Regions from separate parts of the Rothia sp. P7181 genome, predicted to be linked through region 1. Evidence: riboswitches for the same ligand, from Rfam matches in the RefSeq annotation. Region 1 holds a riboswitch; the other holds the start of a gene.
The links. Region 1 has a riboswitch for S-adenosylmethionine ahead of ACN08Z_RS04585 (nuclease PIN). Riboswitches for the same ligand answer to the same signal wherever they lie in the genome.

Region 1 (4,704 bases):
ATCAGTAAAACGTCCCATACCAAGAGAACCGCGCGATGCCCAACCGCATAACGCCAAAATGATGCCGGCAGGAATAGAAACAAAGATAGCTAAGGCAAAAGTTGATAGTGGCAAAGAAATCCAGCGGAAAGGAATTTTAAGAGAAAGCCACTCATCAAGATGGTCTTCGCCGGCACGGAAGAACCACCAGCCAGCAACAATACCGCACAGCACAGGAACCGCAATAGCAATATAGCTCCACGGCTCATTGACCGTTGGTAAGGCACCCAGAAGAGGGAAAGCGGGGAGCACACCAGTAGAGTGTTCAAAGAAGTTTACGGAGGTATGTTCTCCCAATGAGAAACCAGCTCCGACACTCCAAGACATCGCCCAAAAAACTACGTTAGGGATAACACCAAGCTGTAAAAAGGTCAAAGCAGTATCGCCGATAGCACCAGCATCAAGCAATTGATAAATTGTGACGACATCGCTCCAATGCCAGAGCAAAGACAAGCTCAGTAATAGCCCTCCACAGCCAATAAACGCAAGAACTGCCACGATTGATGCGCGAAGAACCGTCCAAACATAAGAACCCGCCCAACGTGAGTACTGGCTAAACTGAGCAACCCATTCTGCAGCGTTAACACCGATCATTCTCGCCAAAGAACGAGACTCGTACCAGCCACCAAGAATAAGCCCTGATAAAACGACCCAACACGGTACAAGTGCAGAAGCTACAGGGTACGCTACCGCAGCAGTATCTGTTGTCAAAAGGCTCAAGCCCCCAGCACAGGCACTATAAGTGATAGCTCCGGTTAATGTTGGTATCCAGAATTGTCCCTCACGAGATGCTTGAGCTAAGACTCGTCCTGAACGGAAACATAACCATAAGGGTATCAGCGTTAAACCCAACGGGATAAAGCTCATCGTCCCCTGAATATCGGGGGTGTCTCCATACGGGGCAGAGATGTTCAGATGAAGAGGAACCCCATGGATTAGAAGCCACATTTGGCTAACTAAAACTGCCATAGCGTAGAGGTCACGCTGTTCAAAACCGCCGGTAAACCATACGGCACCCAGTAGTAGCACTACAGCAAAGCAAGAGTAGAAGGCAGTACGAAAGAGTTCGACAACCCCCTGTAGCCAGAGGGGCATCGGTATCGAACGTTGTTGAGGTTTCATCACGTTGGTTTTCATCGTCTTTTATCTTGTCATGAACTCTATTGAACTCTGAAGTTCACACAGCTTTTCTCATCCAAATGAGACATAAACCAAGGATTTTCTTCACCGCGTGCACCCCACTGAACCATACCATGTATGCCGGTCAAGAGGCTAAGCTCATCACAGCCTACGTCTTAAGGTCACGTAAAAGACACAGTGTTTATAGTCCTCGCGCGGCGTTTTCATGCAACGGATTAACGGCAGGGACTCCCCAGCGACGATAAATATCTGCTTTAGAAGAAACTATTTCTAGCTGATGCACTTCAGCGGTAGCAGCCATGAGCCCTTCAAGTGCGGCGGTAGGCAATGGCGTATAAGGGCCTTCTGGTGAGGGGCGTTCTTCAGCACGAATTTGGCGACCGGCCCATGCCAAAGATACGTTCGTATCAACGTCGAGAACCTGCCCGCTAAAACGTTCGAGAAGTTCGTTAACCCACCTCTCTGTTTCAGGGTAGGGGTAAAGCCCTTTAAGTTCGCCTAGGCTAAGTGCTGATATGTACATCACCATATATGAGCGACGGCGAAGAAACGCAACGACCTGCGGATGTGGTGTGGCTTTGCGAATCTCTGCTAGTACATCAGAGTCTAGAAGTAGTCCTCTTATACTCATGCTGCTTGTAAGATACCGTATTCTTGGTTAGGGATACCGTGCGGATTAGGAGAGAGCAAAAAGTTAAGAAACTCAGAACGCTCATGGGAAATACGAGTGTAATCTTGAATGCTTACGGCAGCGTAACCGCCACGAGTTTGAGCAGAAGAAACAGGTTGAATATTGTGCTGAGGGCGAGCGGTGTTGTGCATGATACAACTGCGCTGAATGCGCTTTCCTTTCGAAGTGCTCTTGTCCGTACCAGCCTGCGTACTATGACGCGAATACGAACCGCTTCGTCATCCGAGCCACCCGTGAACATGGGGTTGGCGTTCAACTAAAGTCGGAGCTTATCAGTTGAAACTCTTGAAGCTGAATCCAGAATAACGCAACCACCACAAAAAACAAAGAGCTCAACCCAAAATATTTGAGAGATTTAGGCTACACCAGCTTTGGTGCAAGCTCATCCGGTAACCTAGAACATATATGCACCCTGCCAGCAGAGGATACAACCACCGTGAATGCACCATCAGCTTTCCCCAGAATCCCCGTCAGCGCAGCAAAAATTATCCAGCAAGTAGGACACCGCACCTACCTGCGCGGAAAACAATACATGCAAGAGGGCAAAGTCGCCCGATACTCCTACGACGCCCAAGCACACATCCTGACAGGAACAACCTACGGCGACGCAACAGACCCATACCTCAGCAAAATTGTCTTCCCCGCAGAACAGGTTGAAGGGTCCCTCGCTTTCTCCGCACGATGCACCTGCCCAGTACGCACCGACTGCAAACACTCCGTAGCCATCATGCTCACCGCCATCGAAAGAGCCGAAAAAGTTAGCAAAGCTCAAAGTTCCACTCAACGCGTCACAGACGGACTCAGCGAAGAACAGCTCAAACACCACGGAATCACTACTGCACAAGAGCTAGCAGAACAACAAAAAATGTCGACATGGCGCAGAACACTGTCACAAACACTGGCGCAGCATCACCGGATACCCTACGAAAATAACAGCAATACCATCGCCGCTCTCGACCTCAAAATGCACGTTAACTCCCGCTTCGCACTCGGTAGCGGTCAACACAAAACACCACGTATCACCCTACAAGCACGTCCACTCGTCCAAGGTAAAAACAACCGTTGGATTAAAGACGGCATCAACTGGGAACACTTCCAAAAAGATCACACCGGAAAGACAAGCAGCCACGCCCTCCGGCCCGAACACGAACGATGGTTGCGAGAGTTCTACTCCATCATCAGACCTTGGCAATCAGCGTACACTTCCCACCGCGATTGGGTAACACTTTCTACGGTTAACTCGTCCCTACTATGGAAAGTACTCAAAAAAGCAGAAAAAATAGCACTGCCCATCCTGTTAGAGGGAAAACCCATCACTACGGCGCACACCGAAGAAGCCACGCTAAAAGCAGAACTTCACAGCTACAAAGACGGTCTACGCATCACACCAACACTCACCACAGGAGAAAATGCCTTCCCCGCATACTACTGCCACCCAATAGGCCAGCCCCGCAACGGATTCATTGCCCTCGGGCACAAAGCACAAGAACATTACAAAGCCACAGCACAAGCTGAACATTGGGAAACAACCCTACCTAGCGCCATCAATCCAACACGTCTCAACGACCGATACGCCGCAGCCGACCTCATTTTCATTCCCCTGAAAGAAACACTCAACGGCGCAGCAGAAACCCTTATCCGAGAAGAACATATCGAAATCCCCTCACAAGATATCAATAGTTTCTATCAAGAGTTCTACCCATATCTCACACGCAATATCAGCTTCTGCACCAACGACGCAACGATACAACCACCCCAAGTGCAACAACCAGAGCTAATTCTTCACGTCTACTTCGACAGCGAACAAACACCCCACGCCCACACCCGCTGGGAATGGGAATACCCTAAAGACCCGCTCAAGAACACACGAGATGAAAGCAACCTCGAATACTTCCCAGTACAGAGCACCTTATTAGACATCTATGAACAGCGCGATAAAAACTACGAAAATACAATCCTCGCGCAACTCAAAAATATCTACCCCGCATTACAGCTCACAGAACAACACTTCTACGACTGGGATGTTCAACAACTCACCGAATCTATACTGCCCCAATACCGCAATGTTCGTGGACTCCGCATCCAAACTCACGGACAAGAACCTCAATTCACAGAACTGGACGTTACCCCCGAAATCCAGATGAGAGTTGAACCAAGCGACACCCAAGACTGGTTTGACCTTGGAATTATCGTCACCATTGGTCAATGGACCGTATCATTCTCTACGATCTTTGAGGCACTCAACGCGGGGAAAAAACACATCCTTCTCGGTGATGGCAACTACTATCCCCTCAACCGACCAGAATTTATCAAACTACGTCAACTACTAGCCGAAATAGAAGACTTCTCAGAACCAGACCAACCACTTAGCCTCAACAAACACCAATTAGGGATGTGGGAAGAACTCGAAGATCTTGCCACCACCACACAATCATGCCAAGGATGGCAAGAAAATATTCACAGCCTCCTCAGCGACAAAGACAGTAGCGATAACGTACCGACTCCAGCAACACTCCAAGCACAGCTACGCCCCTACCAAGAAGAAGGCTACCAATGGCTCTACTTCCTGTGGAAACACCGCCTTGGAGCCGTCCTCGGTGATGACATGGGGCTTGGTAAAACACTACAAACTATTTCCATGATGCTCAAAGCCTATGAACAATGGGTCGAAGAGCTCAATAACAGCACCCCATCATTTGCTCCCTTCCTCATCATTGCCCCAACCTCTGTTGTTCCCAACTGGGTACAAGAATTAGAACGCTTCGCACCAGAACTTGAAGTCGCCGCCATCACCACATCCACTGCAAAATCGCAACAAACACTCACAGAACGTA
Region 2 (4,704 bases), on a different contig from region 1:
GTTAAAGAGTTAGAAAGTATCTCTGAAGAATACATCTCTCAATGCAAAACCCTCCGATACGACGAATGGGTTGCCCGCCCCAACCGTATCAAGGTCGTAGAAAATATCTGTAGGCTCTGGTCATCGCTCCTTTAAAAGATGAGGGTTCTCTCTGATATACCCCCTACACCAAAGAGAACCCTCACACGGCGAATCATGAGCAGAAGAAAAACTCTTATAAACGCTCTGCCTGATTCTGAGCCAAGCTCAAAAACTGACGGGCAGGAGTGTCAGCAGCATTAGGACCACCAGCAAAAGCGCCACGATATGCTGCCGCAGGATGACGCTCATTCACACGTGTATGCCCCACACCAAAAAGATTCTCACGCAATGTATGCCCCTCATACTCCGTACGATACCGGCCCCGCTTTTGAAGCTCAGGAACAGCAAACTCCACAAAATCCTCAAAAGAACCAGGCGAAACATGATACGCAAGGTTAATACCGTCTAAATCACCCTCATCAATCCAGCGTTCCAGCTCATCAGCAACAGTCTGAGCAGAACCAATAATCACATCGCCCATACCACCAATAGCGCAATGACGAGCAATATCAGCACGAGTCCACTTCTTCGTCTGAGACTGCAAAGTAAAAGGCGTCAAAAAGGATTGAATGGACTCCGTCTTGACATACTCAAGAATCTCGTCCTCATCAAATAGTGAAAGATCAACACCAGACCAGCCACCAACAATTCCTTGAGAAGACTCTATATCCACATATTTCACATAATCCTGATACTTCTGCTGTGCCTTCTCGTCAGTCTCATCAACTACCACCGAAAGCATGGCAAGAATCTTCACGTCATCACGGCGGCGTCCGGAACGCTCAGCCTCATCACGGATACGAGAGGTCACATGCCTGGTCAAATCTGGACGTAAAGCAGAAATGAAAATCGCTTCGGCATGTTTTCCAGAAAAAGCCTGACCGCGAGAAGACGCACCAGCCTGAAAAATTACGGGAGTACGCTGAACAGACGGCTCGGTCAAAGAAATTCCAGGAACTTGAAAATACTTGCCTTGATGCAAAATAGGATGAATTTTCTCAGGATCTGCAAAAATTCCGCGCTGACGGTCACGTAGCACCGCTCCGTCTTCCCAAGAGCCTTCCCACAACTTATAACAGACGTCGAGAAATTCGTCAGCAATTTCGTATCGTTCATCATGCTCAATCTGACCGGCAAGCCCCTGATTCTCTGCCGCAGATTGAAGATAAGAAGTCACCACGTTAAAACCAACACGACCACCCGTTAAATGATCTAACGTTGCATAAGAACGAGCCAAAGTATAAGGCTGGTTATAGGTCACGGCAGCTGTCACTCCAAAACCAAGATGTTCCGTGACCGCTGCCATCGCCGAAATCTGTAAGAACGGATCACCTACCGGCACCTGTGCACCATCACGAAGTACGGGTGCAACAGAATCCTTATATACGTCGTATACGCCCACCACATCAGCGATAAAGACCGCGTCAAAAAGCCCTTTTTCGCATACTTGAGCTAAATCTGTCCAATATTTAATGGTGTTATATTCATCGGCTCGCGAGCGCGGATGACGCCATAATCCGAAGCTTTGGTGGCTTGTTGTGGTCATATCAAACGCGTTGACAACGATACGTTTTTTAGAAGAAGACGGTGTCGTAGTGGGTTGTTCTGTCGTGGCGGTATGAGTTGCCATAAGTTTTTTCCTTTGCGTTCTTAGAGGAGAGAGCACTCCTCTATGAGGCGTGGCATATTGAGAACCATATTTTTCGGTGTTGATATGCCCGACGCATAGGCGCCGTATTTGCCGTTGTGATTATTTTGAGCCGGATCTTCATCTGGGGCACCCCGCTACGGGAAGAGGGTTGCCGTCCAACAAGCCAGAGCTTGACGTTGGAACTCGTGATCGCTGGGTTTAGCTTATAAAAAGTTCTTCTTGGCACCCAAGAGCTTCAGTGTTTATTGCGGTGGGTGACGTTCGCTAAGGAATATGACTCTATGCAACGTGATGTGTTCATCTGCTGGCAATGGAAAGTAACGTCTAGATGAATGTGTACGGAAGGTATTACGGTAGAACTCGTCTAAACCATCCAGAGCGACTGAGAGACCTGGCTCTAAGACGTCGCAGCAACCTCGCTTATGCGGTGGTGCTAATGCCAGAAACGATGGGAGTATCGATGTCGTATTATTCGTCTTTTTCTTATTCAGACCCTCGAAATCAGGTGCAGAATCCGACAGATGTTTCGGATCAAGAACGTATTGATTTTTGGGCAAGGCAGGCGCGAGAACGTCTTAGTTGGGGGAAGCTATGGGATGAGGATAAAACGCATGAGTTTATTCCTCCTCGTTTAGTAGACGTTCGTGAAGATGGTGTTCAAGAATTTTCTGTTCCAACGATTAAGTGGTTTGAGGGTGGTCAGCTCAACGTTGCCTATAACTGTGTGGACAGGCATGTAGAGCAAGGTTTTGGCGATAAGGTTGCGCTTTTCTTTGAGGGTGAACCTGGTGATCGTGAAGCTATCACTTATGCTCAGTTGCAACGCCGTGTGGCTCAGGCGGCACATGGTTTAGAGCGTTTGGGTGTGGTTAAGGGTGATCGTGTTGTTGTTTATTTGCCGGTGATTCCTGAAACTATTATTTTTGCTCTTGCCTGTGCGCGTATTGGGGCGATTCATTCTCTTGTTTTTGGCGGTTTTTCGGCGGAGGCTTTGAAGTTTCGGGTAGAGGATACTGGTGCCAAGGTATTAATTACAACTGATGGTCAGAATCGTCGGGGTAAGGTTGTTCCGGTCAAGTCGATAGCGGATGAGGCGTGTTCGTCTGAGAATAATATTGAGCATGTGGTGGTGGTGAACCGTACCTCAGCTACCGAGCAGGAAAGACAGAGTGTTCCGTGGTGTTTGGGGCGAGATGTTTGGTTTCACGATTTGATTGAGGGTGTTCCAGATACGCATGATTATTCATTGCATGATGCTGAAGATCCGTTATTTATTATTTATACGTCGGGGACAACGGGCCGACCTAAGGGTCTTGTTCATACTATGGGCGGGTATTTGACGCAGACGGCGTATTCTCATGCGTTACTTTATGATTTGTTGCCTGATGTTGTTGATGCTGATGGTGTGCTTCGTCCTGATGAGTTGTCCTCTTGTAATGATGTGCAGAAAGTTGCTGATACTGTTCATTGGTGTACAGCTGATTTGGCGTGGGTGACAGCTCATACTTATGAGATATATGGGCCGTTAGTCAATGGCGTGAGTCAAGTAATTTTTGAAGGTACACCTGATACTCCTACTTTTGAACGGCATTTTGAAGTGATTGAACGCTATGGTGTCACAAACTATTACACGGCACCAACGTTGATTCGTTCGTTGATGGGGGCTTTCCCGCATGGCCCAGAGTCGGGAAAGTATGATTTTTCGTCGGTTCGTCTTTTGGGTTCTGTGGGTGAGTCGATTAATCCACAAGCTTGGTATTGGTTACGTGAACATATTGGTTCTGGTCGTGCTTCCTTTATTGATACGTGGTGGCAGTCTGAGACGGGTTCAACGATTTGTTCTCCTCGCCCGCATGATCCTCAGTTTGCGCCTGAGGGAACTTTTGAGCAGGGCACTCCAGGTATAGCTGTCAAACCAGGTTGTGCTACTCGTGCTATTCCGGGGGTTTCTGTGCGTGTTGTTGATGAGCACGGTGAGCCGGTTCAGACGGGGGCTCAAGGGTTCATTGTGGTTGATAAAGTGGGCCCTTCGATGGCTCGTACTGTGTGGAAAAATCCTCAGCGTTATCTTGATTCTTATTGGAGACATTATGGGGAGCGTGGCTGGTTTTTAGCTGGAGATGGCGCAAAGCAAGATGAGGACGGGGATATTTATATTCTGGGCAGGATTGATGATGTTATTAATATTTCGGGTCATCGTCTTTCGACAATTGAAATTGAGTCAGCTTTAGTGCGTCATGAGGCTGTGGTTGAGGCTGGTGTTTGTCCTATTGAGGATGAGTTGACGGGGCATCAAGCAGTAGCTTTTGTGACGCTTAGTGATGAGGGTAAGGCGTTGTCTTCTTCTGAGCTACGTGAGGTGTTAGAGTTGCATATTCGTTCTGAGATTGGACCTATTGCAAAGCCTAAAGATGTGGTGGCGGTTGCTGAGATTCCTAAGACTCGTTCAGGGAAGATTACTCGTCGTTTGTTGTCTCAGTTGTATGAGGGGAAACCTCTAGGAGATACGTCATCTTTGCAAAATGATGAGGTGTTGCGGGATATCGCTCAGGTTTTGGCGTGCTCATAAGACTGGGTAAAAAATTCGTGGTTATTTTAGGGTACGTATTCACTCAATAACATCACACTATTGTTTCCTTATTATTTGTATGGTTAGAATCTTGCATAGTAGGACATCTACGAAAGGTACTATCATGGAAAATATCCTTACTATCCGCTTTGAAGATGATGCTATTGCGTATAAGGCGCTATCTGAGCTTCGTTCTAATGCCCCAACGTACCGCGTTTTAGTGGGTGGAGTTGTTGTTGTAGAGAACGGAAAAGTTACAGCCAAAGACGGTTTTAACTATGATTCTTCTGTTCAAAGCAACTGGGCTTTCGGCGGAATTATTGGTGCCGCTATCGGTATGTGGGGTGGCCCAATTGGGCTTCTCCTTTACGGTGGTGCTGGAGCATTAGCAGGCTCCATGATT

Region 2: another riboswitch for S-adenosylmethionine. It lies ahead of ACN08Z_RS07190 (AMP-binding protein); the one in region 1 lies ahead of ACN08Z_RS04585 (nuclease PIN).

The regions. Positions count from the first base shown of each region.
Region 1 covers NZ_JBLXXZ010000006.1:103,686-108,389, forward strand. The annotation lists gene ACN08Z_RS04575 (DUF6350 family protein) at 1-1,176, opposite strand, end outside; gene ACN08Z_RS04580 (plasmid stabilization protein) at 1,361-1,810, opposite strand; gene ACN08Z_RS04585 (nuclease PIN) at 1,807-2,001, opposite strand; SAM riboswitch class IV at 2,033-2,161, opposite strand; gene ACN08Z_RS04590 (SNF2-related protein) at 2,307-4,704, shown strand, end outside.
Region 2 covers NZ_JBLXXZ010000013.1:52,628-57,331, forward strand. The annotation lists gene cls (cardiolipin synthase) at 1-135, shown strand, start outside; gene ACN08Z_RS07185 (LLM class flavin-dependent oxidoreductase) at 215-1,711, opposite strand; SAM riboswitch class IV at 1,811-1,923, opposite strand; SAM riboswitch class I at 2,099-2,187, shown strand; gene ACN08Z_RS07190 (AMP-binding protein) at 2,193-4,301, shown strand; gene ACN08Z_RS07195 (hypothetical protein) at 4,426-4,704, shown strand, end outside.